Regions from separate parts of the Sphingomonas sp. GV3 genome, predicted to be linked through region 2. Evidence: riboswitches for the same ligand, from Rfam matches in the RefSeq annotation. Region 2 holds a riboswitch; the other holds the start of a gene.
What was found. A riboswitch is a leader RNA that binds a small molecule or an ion and turns the genes downstream of it on or off. The one in region 2 is predicted to bind cobalamin.
Positions count from the first base shown of each region.

Region 1: it holds a riboswitch for cobalamin, as region 2 does, so the genes downstream of both, metE (5-methyltetrahydropteroyltriglutamate--homocysteine S-methyltransferase) here and RF701_RS14440 (TonB-dependent receptor domain-containing protein) in region 2, are expected to answer to the same signal.

Region 1 is NZ_JARWLE010000001.1:2,709,108-2,716,502, reverse strand. Features, by position in the region: gene RF701_RS13030 (sugar MFS transporter) at 35-1,336, shown strand; cobalamin riboswitch at 1,518-1,734, shown strand; gene metE (5-methyltetrahydropteroyltriglutamate--homocysteine S-methyltransferase) at 1,871-4,162, shown strand; gene ruvA (Holliday junction branch migration protein RuvA) at 4,385-4,987, opposite strand; gene ruvC (crossover junction endodeoxyribonuclease RuvC) at 4,984-5,490, opposite strand; gene RF701_RS13010 (YebC/PmpR family DNA-binding transcriptional regulator) at 5,600-6,343, opposite strand; gene RF701_RS13005 (DUF1003 domain-containing protein) at 6,373-6,915, opposite strand; gene RF701_RS13000 (ATP-binding protein) at 7,028-7,395, shown strand, end outside.
Region 2 is NZ_JARWLE010000001.1:3,057,505-3,064,899, reverse strand. Features, by position in the region: gene RF701_RS14450 (iron ABC transporter permease) at 1-41, opposite strand, end outside; gene RF701_RS14445 (ABC transporter substrate-binding protein) at 38-838, opposite strand; gene RF701_RS14440 (TonB-dependent receptor domain-containing protein) at 997-2,904, opposite strand; cobalamin riboswitch at 3,008-3,212, opposite strand; gene RF701_RS14435 (TonB-dependent receptor domain-containing protein) at 3,270-5,303, opposite strand; gene RF701_RS14430 (SDR family oxidoreductase) at 5,461-6,318, shown strand; gene RF701_RS14425 (ATP-binding protein) at 6,378-7,187, opposite strand; gene RF701_RS14420 (tetratricopeptide repeat protein) at 7,370-7,395, opposite strand, start outside.

The DNA of each region.
Region 1 (7,395 bases), 350 kb from region 2:
GCCGCAACAGCGCCGCGTTGCCAAGGAGAGGATCATGCCCGGACCGATGGTTGCCAACACCGCAGCGAGAGGGGGGACGGGCTCTTCGGCGTCCTATGGCCCCGCGCTCGCGCTGCTCGCCTCCCTGTTCTTCATGTGGGGCTTCATCACCGTCATCAACAACACGCTGCTGCCGCACCTGCGCAGCGTGTTCGAGCTGAACTATTTCCAGACGGGCCTGATCGAGTCGGTATGGTTCATCGGCTATCTGCTGGCCTCGATCCCGGCCGCGAAACTGATCGAGCGGATCGGCTATCAGCGCGCGCTGACGGCGGGCCTGGGCGTGATGACGATGGGCTCGCTCGGCATGATCCTGGCGGCGTCGCTGGTGTCTTATGGCATCACCGTCGCATCGCTGTTCGTCGTTTCATGCGGCATCGCGTTGCTGCAGGTGGCAGCGAATCCGTATGTCGCAGTGATCGGCCCGCCGGAAAGTGCCGAGGGGCGACTGACGCTCGTCCAGGCCTTCAACACGACGGGTGACGTGCTCGCGATCATCTTCGGCAAATATCTGATCCTCGCGCGCACCACGGCGGGCACGGCCGCTCACGGCACGCAGCTCACCGCCGCGCAGCGTATGGCCGACGCGCAGGCGACCGAATTGCCCTATCTGATCGTCGCCATCGTGCTTGCGTTGCTGGCGGCCCTGATCGCCCGCGCGAAGCTGCCGGCGCTTGGCGCTGCGACGCAGCGGGTCAATGCGGAGGATCGCAAGGGGCTGTCGCTATGGAACCATCGCAACCTGATCCTCGGCTGCGTCGGGATCGCACTGTGCGTGCTCGGCGAGATCGGCGTCAGCAGCTATTTCATCAACTTCGTGTCGCAACCCGACGTCGCCAATCTGACCCAGGAACATGCGGCGTCGTACCTGCTGTTCTTCTGGGCGGGGATGATGGTCGGACGCTTCGCCGGCGCCGCGCTGATGCGCAAGATCGCGCCGCAGCATGTACTCGCGCTATTCTCCCTGATCGCGCTGGCCGGCACGTTGACCGCGGCCTTCGTGACGGGTCCGGCGGCAATGTATGGCCTTATCGTGTCGGGCCTCGGCATCTCGATCATGTTCCCGGCGATCTTCGCACTGGCGATCCGCGGTCTGGGACCCCTCACCGAGGAGGGATCGGGGCTATTGATCATGTCGATCGCGGGCGGTGCGCTCGCGTCGATCCAGGGCAAGATCGGCGACACCTACGGCCTGCACTGGGGCTTTCTGATCCCGGCGGCGTGCGCGCTCTACGTCTTGTCCTATGCGCTCTGGGGCTCGAGACCGACGAACGCGCTGCCCGACCAGCAGCTGTAAGTATCCCCGGACCGACGACTGCGCCGAGGCCGCACTCCCCGTCATCCCGGTCGACCCCGGGGTGGCGCGGAAGCAGGGCGGAAGGCGTTTGCAATGTGTCCGATCCTTCTGAGGACGCAAATTCTGCATAAAGATATAAAGATATCTTTATATCTCTCTTGACGCGACTGCCGGCATCACCGATGCTTGGGCGGTCGAAGGTTCTTCGGTCGGGTCCGCTCGCGCCGGAGCTAAGACGGGAAGCCGGTGCGCCTTCGGGTAAGGCCGGCGCTGCCCCCGCAACTGTAAGCGGCGAGCGGCTGGTCGATCATGGGTCACTGGGCGCTCGCGCCCGGGAAGGCCGGACCAGTCGCGAGGACCCGCGAGCCAGGAGACCTGCCTTCCGACGCGATAACGTCCACCGGCGGGGTGCCCGGTCTGGCCGCCTGTCCGCATGCGGTCGCCGATCGGCGCCCGCCTGCGGCCGCCTGCCGGCATCCGTCGACGGGAGCGCGCGTCCGATTCCATCCCCGCCCTTCTTCGGGGTATAGGAAGATGACCGTCACCATTGCCACTCTCGGCTTTCCGCGTATCGGCCCGCGGCGCGAATTGAAGACCGCGCTCGAATCCTTCTGGTCGGGCGAAACAGGGGCGATACAGCTGCAGGAGTCGACGGCGGCGTTGCGCGCCGCCAATTGGGCACGCCAGCACGCGCTCGGCACCGACTGGCTGCCCTCGGGCGACTTCTCGCTCTACGATCACGTGCTGGACACCAGCCTGATGCTCGGCGCGGTGCCGGCACGGTACGGCGCGGCCGACGGCACGGCGGATCTCGCGACCTATTTCGCAATGGCGCGCGGCGCGGCGGGCGGCTGCGGCCACGCCAGCGTCACCGCGGGCGAGATGACCAAATGGTTCGACACCAATTATCACTATATCGTCCCGGAGATCGAACCAGGCTGCAAGCTCAGCCTCGGCCGGCTGAAGGTCCTCGACGATTACCGCGAGGCGAAGGCGCTGGGCTATCAGACGCGGCCCGTGCTGCTCGGCCCGGTCACTTGGCTCAGCCTCGCCAAGGGGCATGACGATTCCTTCGCGCTGCTCGACGAGGTGCTCGGCCTCTACGGCGTCATCCTGGGCCATCTCGCGCGGGCCGGCGCGGAATGGGTGCAGATCGACGAACCCATCCTCGTCACGGACCTGAGCGACGTACAGCGGCGCGCGCTGGTGCGTGCCTATGCGAGGCTCGGCCGCGTGGGGCCGAAGCTGATGCTGACCACCTATTTCGGCGGCCTGGGTGACAATCTGTCCTTCGCGGCCGCGCTTCCTGTCGCGGGCCTGCACGTCGACCTCGTCCGCGCGCCGGATCAGATCGATGCCCTGGTGAAGGTCGCGCCCGCAGACCTGCTGCTGTCGCTCGGCGTCGTCGACGGCCGTAACGTCTGGCGGACCGACCTCGACGCTCTGCTTTCCCGGCTGGAGCCGGTCGCCGCGACGCGCGACCTGATCCTCGCGCCCTCCTGCTCGCTGTTGCACGTACCCGTCGATCTGGCGCTCGAGACCCGGCTCGACGACGAGGTCCGCCAATGGCTCGCCTTCGCGGTCCAGAAGGTCGAGGAACTTGCGCTGCTCAAGCTCGCCCTGAACGAGGGGCGCGCCAGCGTTTCGGGCCCGCTCGCCGCCGCCACCCGCGCCGTCATCGCGCGCGGGACCAGCGCGCGCATCCACGACCAGGCGGTACAGGCGCGGCTCGCCGCAGTGTCCCCCGCGATGCGCGAGCGCGGCGCCAGTCATGCCGAACGCGAGGCGGCGCAGGCTGCCGTCCTCGGGCTGCCGCGCTACCCGACGACGACGATCGGCTCTTTCCCGCAAACGGCGGACGTCCGGCACGCGCGGGCCGAGCACAATCGCGCGCGATTGGACGATGCGACCTATGCGGCGTTCCTGCGGGACGAGACAGCCCGCGCGATCCGTTGGCAGGAGGAGGTCGGCCTCGACATGCTCGTCCACGGTGAGTTCGAGCGCAACGACATGGTGCAGTATTTCGGCGAGCGATTGTCGGGCTTTGCCTTCACGACCAATGGCTGGGTCCAAAGCTATGGCTCGCGCTGCGTGCGGCCCCCGATCCTGTACGGCGATGTCGCGCGCCCGGAACCGATGACGGTCGCGTGGTGGCGCTATGCCCAGGGGCTGACCGACAGACCGGTCAAGGGCATGCTGACCGGGCCGGTCACCATCCTCAACTGGAGTTTCGTGCGCGACGATCAGCCGCGTGCGGTGTCATGCCGCCAGATCGCGCTGGCGATCCGCGACGAGGTCCGTGATCTAGAGGCGGCGGGTTGCAAGGCGATCCAGATCGACGAGGCGGCATTGCGCGAAGGGCTGCCGCTGCGCAGGTCCGACTGGCAGACCTATCTCGACTGGGCCGTAGACTGTTTCCGCCTGACCGCTGCGGGCGTCGGCCCCGCGACGCAGATCCACACGCACATGTGCTATTCGGAGTTCAACGAGATCCTGCCCGCTATCGGCGCGATGGACACGGACGTCATCTCGATCGAGACGGCGCGTTCGCAGATGGAGCTGCTCGAAGGTTTCGCGCGCTACCGCTACCCCAGCATGATCGGGCCCGGCGTCTACGACATCCATTCCGCCCGCGTCCCCGACGAGGCGGAGATGGTCCGGCTGATCCGCCTGGCAGAGACGCATCTGCGGCCCGAGCAATTGTGGATCAACCCGGATTGCGGACTGAAGACGCGCCGCTGGGACGAGGTTCGGCCAGCGATCGAGGCAATGGTCGCCGCGGCGCGAACGCTGCGGGCAGAAGCGAGGGCGACGCCGCCGGCGTAATCGATAGCTTGCGCGGAAGCGGTGCCCGCCCTCACGCCCCACATAGCGTATCCTGGATAGGCGGCCGGGTGGCGGTGAGGGCCGGTACCGCGCCGATCCAGCCTTGCCGGATCGCACACCGGGCCTACCGGGCCCGTTCCCGGGTCCACCGTCGCAGGAGCGCCGCCGTCGGCGCGCCTGTCGAACGGTGGATGCCGGACCGGACCCGTCCGACGGAGGCGACTAACCCTTCGCGGCCTTCCGCAAGGCCAGTCGCACCAGCGCGTCGAGCGTCGCTCCCGTCCCCAATTCCTCTTCCGCCGCGCCGACCGCGCTCGCCGCCTCGGCGGGGCGGAACCCCAGGTTGAGCAGCGCCGACACCGCATCCGCCCCCGCCCCGACCGGCGCGACCTGCGACACCGCCGCCGGCCCAAGCGTCGCGACCGCGCCGACCTTGTCCTTCAATTCGCGCACGATCCGCTCGGCGAGCTTCGGGCCGACGCCGTTCGCGCGGGCGACCATCGCCTTGTCCTGCACCGCCACCGCCCGCGACAGTTCCGATGGCTCCAGCGCCGACAGGATCGCCAGCGCGACCCGCGCGCCCACGCCCTGCACCCCGGTCAGCAGGCGAAACCAGTCACGCTCCCCCGCCGTCGCGAACCCGACCAGGCGCAGGAAATCCTCGCCGACCAGCATCTCGGTGAACAGCGTCGCCGCCTCCCCGACAGGGCCGATCGCGGCGAGCGTGCGCGACGACGCACCGACCAGATAGCCGACGCCGCCGACATCGATCACGGCATGGTCGATGCCCGTCGAGTCGAGACGGCCCTTCAGATGTGCGATCATGCCATGATCCTTGCCCGGCGCGCCATGCCGGCCGCGCTCGCCAGATGATGCGCGTGCGTGATCGCCACCGCCAGCGCATCCGCCGCGTCAGGCCCCGCCAGCTTGACACCGGGCAGCAGCACCGCCATCATCGCCTGGATCTGCCGCTTCTCGGCGCCGCCCGTACCGACCACCGCCTTCTTGACGGTCGACGGATGATATTCCCCGACGATCAGCCCCGCCGTGGCGGCCGTCAGCAGCACGACGCCACGCGCCTGCCCCAGCTTCAGCGTCGATTGCGCGTTGGTGTTGCCCAGCACTTCCTCCACCGCCGCGCTGTCGGGTCGCTCGGCGAGAATGACGTCGGTCAGCGCCGCGTTGAGATTGGCGAGCCGCCGCGGCAGCGCCATCGACGGATCGGTCTTGATCTGGCCGTTCGCGATATGGCGCAGGCGGTCGCCGTCGGCGTGGATGACGCCCCAACCGGTCGTCCCCAGCCCTGGGTCGAGGCCCAGGATGATCACGGCCATGCCTTCCCGCCGACCGGACCCGACCGGAGGCAGCCGGTCAGGCAGGCGGCGTGTCCGCGGCGCTGCCCCCCCCTGACCGACCCGGCAAGCGGGGGGGCCATGATCAACCCAGCTTCTCCATCACCTCGTCGGAGACTTCGTAATTGCCCCAGACGGTCTGCACGTCGTCGTCGTCGTCCAGCGCGTCGATCAGCTTGAACAGCGTCGCCGCATCGGCCTCCGTCACCGCGACCATCGTCTGCGGACGCCAGGCGAGCTTCGCGCCTTCCGCCTCGCCGAGCACCGGCTCCAGCGCCTTGGCGACCTCGTGCAGATCGGCCTGCGCGGTCCAGATCTCGTGGCCGTCCTCGTTCGACGTCACATCCTCCGCACCCGCCTCCAGCGCCGCCTCGAACACCGTCTCGGCGTCCCCCGCGCTCGCGGGATAGGTGATGAGGCCCATGCGGTCGAAGCCGTGGCTGACCGATCCGCTCGCGCCCAGATTGCCGCCGTTCTTCGACACCGCGGTGCGGACGTTGGTCGCGGTGCGGTTGCGGTTGTCGGTCAACGCCTCGATGATGAGCGACACGCCGCCGGGGCCGAACCCCTCGTAGCGGATTTCCTCGTAATTCTCCGCGTCACCCTTCGACGCCTTGTCGATCGAGCGCTGGATATTGTCCTTGGGCATCGACTGCGCCTTCGCCGCGGCGATCGCGGCGCGCAGGCGCGGGTTCATGTCGGGGTCGGGCAGCCCCATCTTCGCCGCGACGGTGATTTCGCGGCTGAGCTTGGAAAACATGCTCGAGCGCTTCTTATCCTGCGCGCCCTTGCGGTGCATGATGTTCTTGAACTTGGAATGGCCTGCCATGATCGCCTCTGACGGATAATCGTGTGCCTTTAGGACGCGGACCCCGTCTTCGCCAAGCGGTCGATTTTCTCCTCCAGCCCCGCCAGCCGATCGGCGACCAGCAGGTCGAGCTTCTCATGGAGGCGCAAGATCTCCAGCTCGGCGCGCAGGTTCGTCTCATAGTCCAGGCTGGCCGCCAGCCGGTCCTTCGCCGCCTGCCGGTTCTGGCTCATCATGATCACCGGCGCCTGGATCGCCGCCAGCGTCGACAGCATCAGGTTGAGAAAGATGTAGGGATAGGGATCGAAGACCAGCCCGAAATGCCCGAGCACGTCGGAATTGAGGACCATCCAGGCAAGCAGCACGAGCGTGAAGGCGATGATGAAGCCCCACGACCCGCCGACCGCGGCGACCTTGTCCGCCAGACGATCGCCGACGCTGGCGCGCGCGTCCGCCTCGTCCGCCGCGTCGCGGCTGACCAGCGTCCCCGCATCGATGCTGGCGAGCACGCGCCGTTCCTCGGGATCGAGCGCATGGCTTGGCTTGCGCAGCAGGCGCAGGGCGAGATCGGCGATCGGCGGACGCTGCGACATGACGTTTTCCGGCTGATGGATCCGTCTTTGCCCTAGCCGTCTGCGTCGCGCCGGCCAACCCGCCGCAAAGCGCTTGCCCCTCCCCCACGCATCGGCCAAACGATCCGCGATCATGACCGTCAGCGTAGACATGGGCAGCGACGAACGCGGCGCGCCCGTGACCATGGACCTCGAAGAACTGCTCGCCACCCGGTTGCTCGTCCAGGGCAATTCGGGGTCGGGCAAGTCGCACCTGCTGCGCAGGATGCTCGAGCGATCGGCCGGGCAGGTGCAGCAGGTGGTGATCGACCCGGAGGGCGACTTCGTGACCCTGTCCGACGCCTATGGCCATGTCGTGGTCGAGGCGGCGGATTATTCGGAGCGCGAGATCGCGCGCATCGCCGGCAGGCTCCGCGAACATCGTGCCAGTGTTGTGCTCAGCCTGGAGGGACTGGAAGCGGAAGGGCAGATGCGCTGCGCCGCCGCCTTCCTCTCCGCCCT
Region 2 (7,395 bases):
ACGAGCAGCACCAGCGCGAGGATCCGCCCCGCGCGGTTCACGAAAGGACCTGCGCGCGGACGGCGGCGAGACGGCGCAGCGCAGGGATCAGCGCCGGGCCGCCGCAATTCATCAGGCGACGGGGAAAGCGCGCCTCGACGGTGCGGGCGCCGACGCGATCGAGCACACGGCGCCGCAGGTTCGCCGAACGACCGTCGTCATCGCTGAGGATCACGCGCGGCGGATGGGCGGCGATCGTCTCGATCGGCAGCGCACCGGTGAAGGCGAGGCCATAATCGGCAGCGGCGTTACGGAAGCCGGCGCGCTGCAACAGCGCGTCGAGCAGGGTTCCGCCGCCATTGGCGAGATCGCCGGCGATGAACAGCAAGGCCGGCGGGCGCGGGCCGGTCGCGCGGGGGATGGCGCCATCGATCGCGCGGATCAGCGCCGCGCCGCGCTCGGGCCGGCCGGCGGCGGCGGCGAGTGTCGCGACCTGCGCCTCGCTGGCGGGAATGGTGGCGGCGATGTCGAGCGTCAGCACCTTGAGCCCCGCGCGGGCATAGGCTTCGCGACTGGCGGCGGGGGCGAAACTGTCGATGACGACGAGATCGGGACGGCGCGCGATCACCTCCTCCGCCGTGCCGGACGTCGCGGGCCAACGCCGCGCGAGCGCGAGCGGCATCGAGGTCGCGCCGGGATCATGCGAATAATGACTGACCGCCGCGAGCCGATCCGGCGCGACGACCGCCAGGATCGCGTCGGCGCAGGGATTGGTGGAGACGATGCCCCCCATCCTAGCGGGGGCCGGAGCACAGGCGGCGAGCAGGAGGAGCGCACCGAGCCAGACGCCTGCCGTCACCCCGGCGCCCGTCCTGGGTCCCCGGTGCGGCGGGTAACTCCGTGCGACCGCCTTGTCGCGCGTCAGTTGTCCGGTGGCCGCCGAAACGGGTCCGGGGCCACCGGGCCACCGACGAAGCAGGTCCCGCCACCGCGGGAGCGATGACGGGAACCGGCGCATCACAGCTTCACGCGCACCCCGCCATAGGCCGCACGGCCGTAGGTGCCGTATTCGGCGACCGCCTGGTAGCGCGTGTCCGTCACGTTATCGACCCGGCCGTAGACAGAGAAACGATCCCCAAGCGGCAGCTCGGCGCGGATGGAGGCGAGCGCATAGCCGTCGAGGCGCACGCGATTGCCATAGCTGTCGCTGTCGAAGCTGTCGCCGACGAGCTGCACCGTCCCACCGATACCGAGCCCGAACGGCAGGCGATAGTCGACGACGAACGCCGCCGTCTCCTTGGGCCGACGCAACAGGTCACTGCCGAACGTCGTTCCCGGCGTCCGGTTCTCGCTGTCGATGTACGAGACGTTCGCCGACACGGTCAGCGCATCGACGGGGCGCAGGCCGATCGCGAACTCGACGCCTTCGGCGCGGGTGCGCTGGATATTGTCGTAGACGCCGAACGGCCGGTTGACGCAGATCGAGTTCGCGGTCGTCTGTTCGGCGCGCGAACAGCCCCGGAAATTGATCTGGTTGCGCGTGTCGCGGTGGAACCAGGTCGCGCCCAATGTTGCGCGGCCGTCGAGCAGGGTCTGCTGCACCCCGATGTCGTAATTGGCCGCGGTTTCGGGGTCGAGGCGCGTGTTCCCGTAGGGGCTGTACAATTGGTACAGCGTCGGCGCCTTGAAGCCCTCGCCGTAGCTCGCGCGCAGCACCGTGCCCGTCGCCAGCGCCAGCGCGGCGTCGGCGCCGAACGTGGTGTGGTTGCCGAACGTGTCGTGGTCGTCGTTGCGGACGCCGCCGGTGATCGTCAGCGGCTGGATCGGCTTGACGATCAGCTCGCCATAGACGCTGGTGATGCCGACCGAGCGGCGCAGCGTCGCGTCGCGATAGCGGCTCGTCTCATGCTCCGCGCCGCCGACGATGCGGACCTGGTCGAGCGGCTGGTACTCGCCCTGATATTCGTAGCGCTCCGAGCGGCCGCGGAACGGCGACGGAGTCGCGCCGGGTTGTGCATAGGTGTCGCGGTTGATGTCGGCGATGGTGAAGGCGACGCGGTTACGGAAGGTGCCGAAATTGGCGTGCAGCCCCGCATAACCGTAGAGCTCGTCCGCGGTCGAATAGCTGGGATCGTCCGCGAAGACGTAGAGCGGCGCAGGATAGCCGTCGGTCTGGGTCTTGCTGTTCGCCCAATAGCCGCGCAGGTCGAGGCCGATCTGATCGGTGAAATCGACGCCGACACGGCCGGTCGCGCCATATTGGCGATAGCCGTCGCGCTCCTCGCCGACCGCGGCGGACGAGATGCCGTCGCTGCGCAGATAGCCGCCGGTCAGCGCGGCCGAGACGGCACCCTGGCGACCGGACACGCCGCCTTGCGCATAGAGCGTGTCGGCATAGCCATATTCGACGCTGCCGCGCGCCTTGATCTGCTCGGTCGGCGCCTCGGTGATGACGTTGACGACGCCGCCGATCGCCTGGCTGCCCCAAGGCACCGAGTTGGGGCCGCGCAACACCTCGACCCGCTCCACGCTGGCGGAGAGCAGGTTGGCGAAATCGAACCCGCCGCCGGGCGAGGAGGGATCGTTGACGCGCACGCCGTCGATAACGACGAGCGTCTGTTCGGCTTCCGCGCCGCGCAGCCGCACGCCGGTGAAGCCACCCAGGCTGCCGTTGCGCGTCACGGTGACGCCCGGGGTGGTCGACAGGAGGTCGGCGACGGAGACGGTCTGGCGCCGGTCGATCTCGTCGCGGGTGACGACGGTGACCGCCTGGCCGACCTCATCCGCCCGCTGCGCGGCGCGGGCGGCGGTGACGATGACGTCGTCGCTGCCGTCGGCAGCGGGCGCGACCTGTGCGACGGCAGGCGCGGCGACCGCAACGAGCGCGCATGCGCCGGCGGTGATCAGAAAACGGGTTACGGGCATTCTTCCACATCCTTCGTGTCCCGCGCGCGACCATTCGCACGCGGCGGATGTCGTTCGCTCACGAAGGTCCCCCCTTCGGCTGTCCGGCACACCCCGTCCGCACAGTGGATCGACGGTGAAGGGCAGGTCTCCTGGCTCCCGGGTCGCCGCAATCCCCCCGCCTTCCCGGGCAGGCGCCCAGTGGCATCGTGGAGGGACCGCTATCCGGTCACAGTTGCGGGGGCAGCGCCGGGCTCGTGCCTTCGAAAGGCGCTCACCGGACTTCCCTTTTGACCCCGTCTCCGGGGACCCGTCACGAATGGGCCTTTAGGGGCTCGGGCGGTCGCGCGTCAATCGGCGCGGATCGCGAGCCCCGGACCGGCCCGTTAGAATCCCGCCCGCATCCCCAGCCACAGGGTTCGCGGCGTCGCGCGCTCGACGATGGTGCCGCTGGAAATGCCGGCCTCCACCCGCGCGTCGAAGAGGTTCTCCGCGCGCGCCTCCAGCGCCAGTCTTCTGCGCAACGGCACCGCCGCCGTCGCGTCGAGCGTGGTCGCGGGGGCAAGGCTGCGGCTGTTCTGGTCGTCGTCGAACTGGCGCGCGACATGGCGCAGCGTCGCCGACGCGGCGTACCCGGAGCGGTGCCAGTCGAGTGTCGCGGACACCTGGTCGCGCGGCGTCTGCGCAGGTGTCAGGCCATCGAGCGCCGCCGCCGCGCCGCTCGCCCGCACCCGCGCGTCGACATGGCTCCATGATAGCCGCATGCCGACCGGCCCCGGCGCATAAGCCGCGTCGACCTCCAGCCCGCGGCTGCGGATCGCGTCCAGGTTGCGGCGCACCCGCGCGGCACTCGTCGGTGTCGTGGACAGGGTGACGTTGGCGATCGCATCGTCCAGCCGGTCATCGAACCAGGTCGCCGCCAGGCTGGCGCCGCGCGAGGGAGTCAAAGTCACCCCCGCTTCCGCCCCGACCAGCCGTTCGGGCGCGAGCACGGGATTGGCGGCGGTAACGTCGTTACCGACGCGGAAGGGACGGTACAGCTCGTTGAGCGTCGGCAACCGCCAGCCGCGATAGCCTGCCGCGCGCAGCGTCACGCCCGGCAACATGCGCCACGCGACCCCGGTGCGTCCCGTCCATTCCTGTCCCGAGCGGTCCGGGTAGCGCGCGTCCGTCGACGCCGGCCCGCCAGTGAGCGCGCGTTCGGTCAGGAAGCCGTCGCGGATCGTCCAGCGATCGATCCGCGCGGCGGCGGTGAGCGTCAGCCGGCCGACGTCGACGGCACCGTCCGAGAACAGGCCCGCGGTTGACGACGTCCCGCCCGCGACGCGGCGGCGGGTCGGCCGGCCCGCGGCATAGGCGAACAGTTCCTGCGTCCGCCCGTCGACGTGGCGGACATCGGCGCCGAGCCGCAGGTCGATGCCGCTGCCCATCGGCGGCCTCAGCTCCAGCCGCGCGCCGGCGCCGGTCGCGGGCGTGCCATATTCATCGAGCGTCTGCGTCGCGCTTGTCCTTGCCGCATCGAGGGCGGCGAAGCCCGACGCGAAATCGCGCGTCTGGAGATAGGCGAGCGCCGACCAGCCCCAGTTGCCGCGTCCGACGAGTCGCAGGCTGGCGTCCGCGCCGCGCGAGCGGTTGGCGGTGAAGGCCGTGCCGCGTTCGCGGGTGTCGGTGAAGCCTGCGACATTCGCCTGCAACTCCGTCGCCGGGGCAACGCGCACGACGGTGCGCACCGCGGCAGAGGCCTGTTCATAGGGGGCGGCGCGATCGATCGGTCCCCGATCCTCCGGGACGATGGGCACGAAGCCGTCGCCGCGGGCATAGGCGGCCGAGAGGGTCGCGAAGCCGTCGTCGCGGACCAGTGCCGCCGAGGCGTCCGCCGCGACCGAGCTGCGGCTGCCGTAGAACAGGCTTCCGGCGGAGGGCGGCAGCTGATCGGGTGTGGCGCTGGACAGCTCCACCGTTCCCGCCAGCGCGCCGGGGCCGGCATAGCCGCTGCCGCCGCCGCGCGTTACGCGCACCTGCCCCAGCCTGCCGAGCGCATAGGCCGGAAACGCGACCCAGCCGCCGAACGGATCCGCCTGCGGCACGCCGTCGAGAATCAGCAGCGCGCGGCTCGCCGCATTGCCGCCGAGCCCGCGCAAGGTGATGCCCTGGCTGGTCGGATTGGCGCTACGCGAGTCGGCGCGGCGGAACTGCTGCAGGCCCGCGATGTCGGACAACGCACCCTCCAGCCTTCCGCCGGCATTCTCCAGAAGGCGATCGCGGTCGATCGTGACGGTTGCGAGCGCATCGTCGCCGGGCGAACCGGCAAGCCCGCGCCCGGTGACGACGATGTCGCCAGCCCCCTCGCCCGCACCGGCGGTCTGGGCGAGGCAGGGCGTCGCGACGATCGAGACGGCAGCGAGGGCAAGGGCGCGCATGGACCAGTGCCGGAGCCCGAATGGGCGTCGAAGACAAGACCTTTCGCAGGATGCGCGCGGGGGCCGTGCGTGAAAACTGGCCAATTTCGATCAACCTGCCGGAACGGCGGCGCTGCCCGTGCGGTTCGTCAGGCCCATCCGCCGCAAGAGACACGCCATGACCGATCGCCCCACCCCGCCCTACCCCGCGCAGCAGCAGCCCATTCCCGGCCGCACCGATGCGATGGACCCGCGTCCCGACCATGGCGAGGACAGCTATCGCGGGTCGGGCAAGCTGGAGGGCCGCAAGGCGATCGTCACCGGCGGCGACAGCGGAATTGGCCGCGCGGTCGCGCTCGCCTTCGCGCGCGAGGGCGCCGACGTGCTCGTCGCCTATCTGGACGAGCATGACGATGCCGCCGAGACCAAACGACTGGTCGAGGAGGCCGGGCGTCAGGCGGTGCTGGTGCCCGGCGACCTGTCCGATCCCGCGCACTGCCGCACGGTGGTGGATCGGGCGGTCGACGCGTTCGGGCGCATCGACGTCCTGGTCAACAACGCCGCGCACCAGCAGACGTTCGAGGCGCTGGAGGACATTCCCGACGAGGAATGGCAGCGCACCTTCGCCACCAACATCCATGCGATGTTCTATCTCGCCAAGGCGGCGGTAGGGCACATGGGCGAAGGCGCGTCGATCATCAACACCGCCTCGATCAACGCGGTGAAGCCGAAGCAGACGTTGCTCGCCTATGCCACAACGAAGGGCGCGATCCACAATTTCACCAGCGGCCTGGCGCAGATGCTCGCCGAGCGCGGCATCCGCGTCAACGCGGTCGCGCCCGGCCCCGTCTGGACGCCGCTGATCCCGTCGACCATGCCGGACGACCAGGTGAAGAGCTTCGGCCAGGAAACGCCGATCGGCCGCGCGGCGCAGCCGGCGGAACTGGCCCCGGCCTATGTCTATCTGGCCAGCGACGGCGCGAGCTACACGACGGGCGCGACGATCCCGGTGACGGGCGGCACACCGTTCATGTGAGGGGCGCGGCGGGGTGGGGGTGCGGGCCGGCGCCGCTTCCGCGCACGGAGATCAAACCCCTAGACCGCCTTCCCCTCGCGCCCGGCCAGCTCGACGACATATTGCCATGCGACGCGGCCGGATCGACTGCCGCGGCGCGTCGCCCATTGCACCGCGTCGGCGGGATCGAAAGGTAGATCGTGCGCCTCGGCATAGCCTCGCACGATCGTCAGATAGCCGTCCTGGTCGACGACGTGGAACCCCAGGCTGAGACCGAACCGGTCCGCGAGCGCGAGCTGGTCGTCGACCGAATCGCGCGGATTGATCGCGCTCGACTGCTCCGCGATGTCGCGCACGATCAGGTGGCGGCGGTTGGAGGTGACGATCAGCCGGGCATTGGCGGGCCGCGCCTCCGCGCCGCCTTCCAGCAGCGATCGCAGGATGCGCGCGTCCGCCGCGGCATCGAAGCCGAGATCGTCGAGGAAGATCGCGAAGGCGCGCGGCAGCGCCGCCAGCGCCGCGAACAGATGGGGCAGGTCCGCCAGACGGTCCGCCGCGACCTCGACCAGCGCGACGGGGGCGCCGTCCGCCTGTACGGCGCCGACCGCCGCCTTCACCAGCGCCGACTTGCCGGTGCCGCGCGCACCCCAGAGCAGGACGTCCTGCGCGGCGTGGCCGGCGGCGAGGCGCGTCAGATTGGCGACAAGCGCCGCCTTTTGCGCCTCCACGCCACGCAGCATCCCGAGCGGCAGCGGTGCGAACGCGCGGGCCGCGCCCAGTACGCCGTCGCGCCACACATAGGCGGGGTGGGCTAGCGGATCGGCCGCCGGCGGGGGCGGCGGCGACAGCCGCTCCAGCGCGGCGGCGATACGGTCCAGGGGATCGGCCATGGGCGCGCGGTACAGCAAGACGCCCGAAAGCTGAACCTTCGCGATGTGATCGGAATAATCGGCAATCCAGCAAGGCTGGATCGGGGCGGTGCCGGCCCCTACACCCAGCCTAGGGTGAGAACCGGTACCGCTTCCGCGCAGGTACATCAGACCCTTGTCCGGCAGCGAGACCGTCGGCGGCCTCAGGCCTTCAAAATGCGCCGGGCGT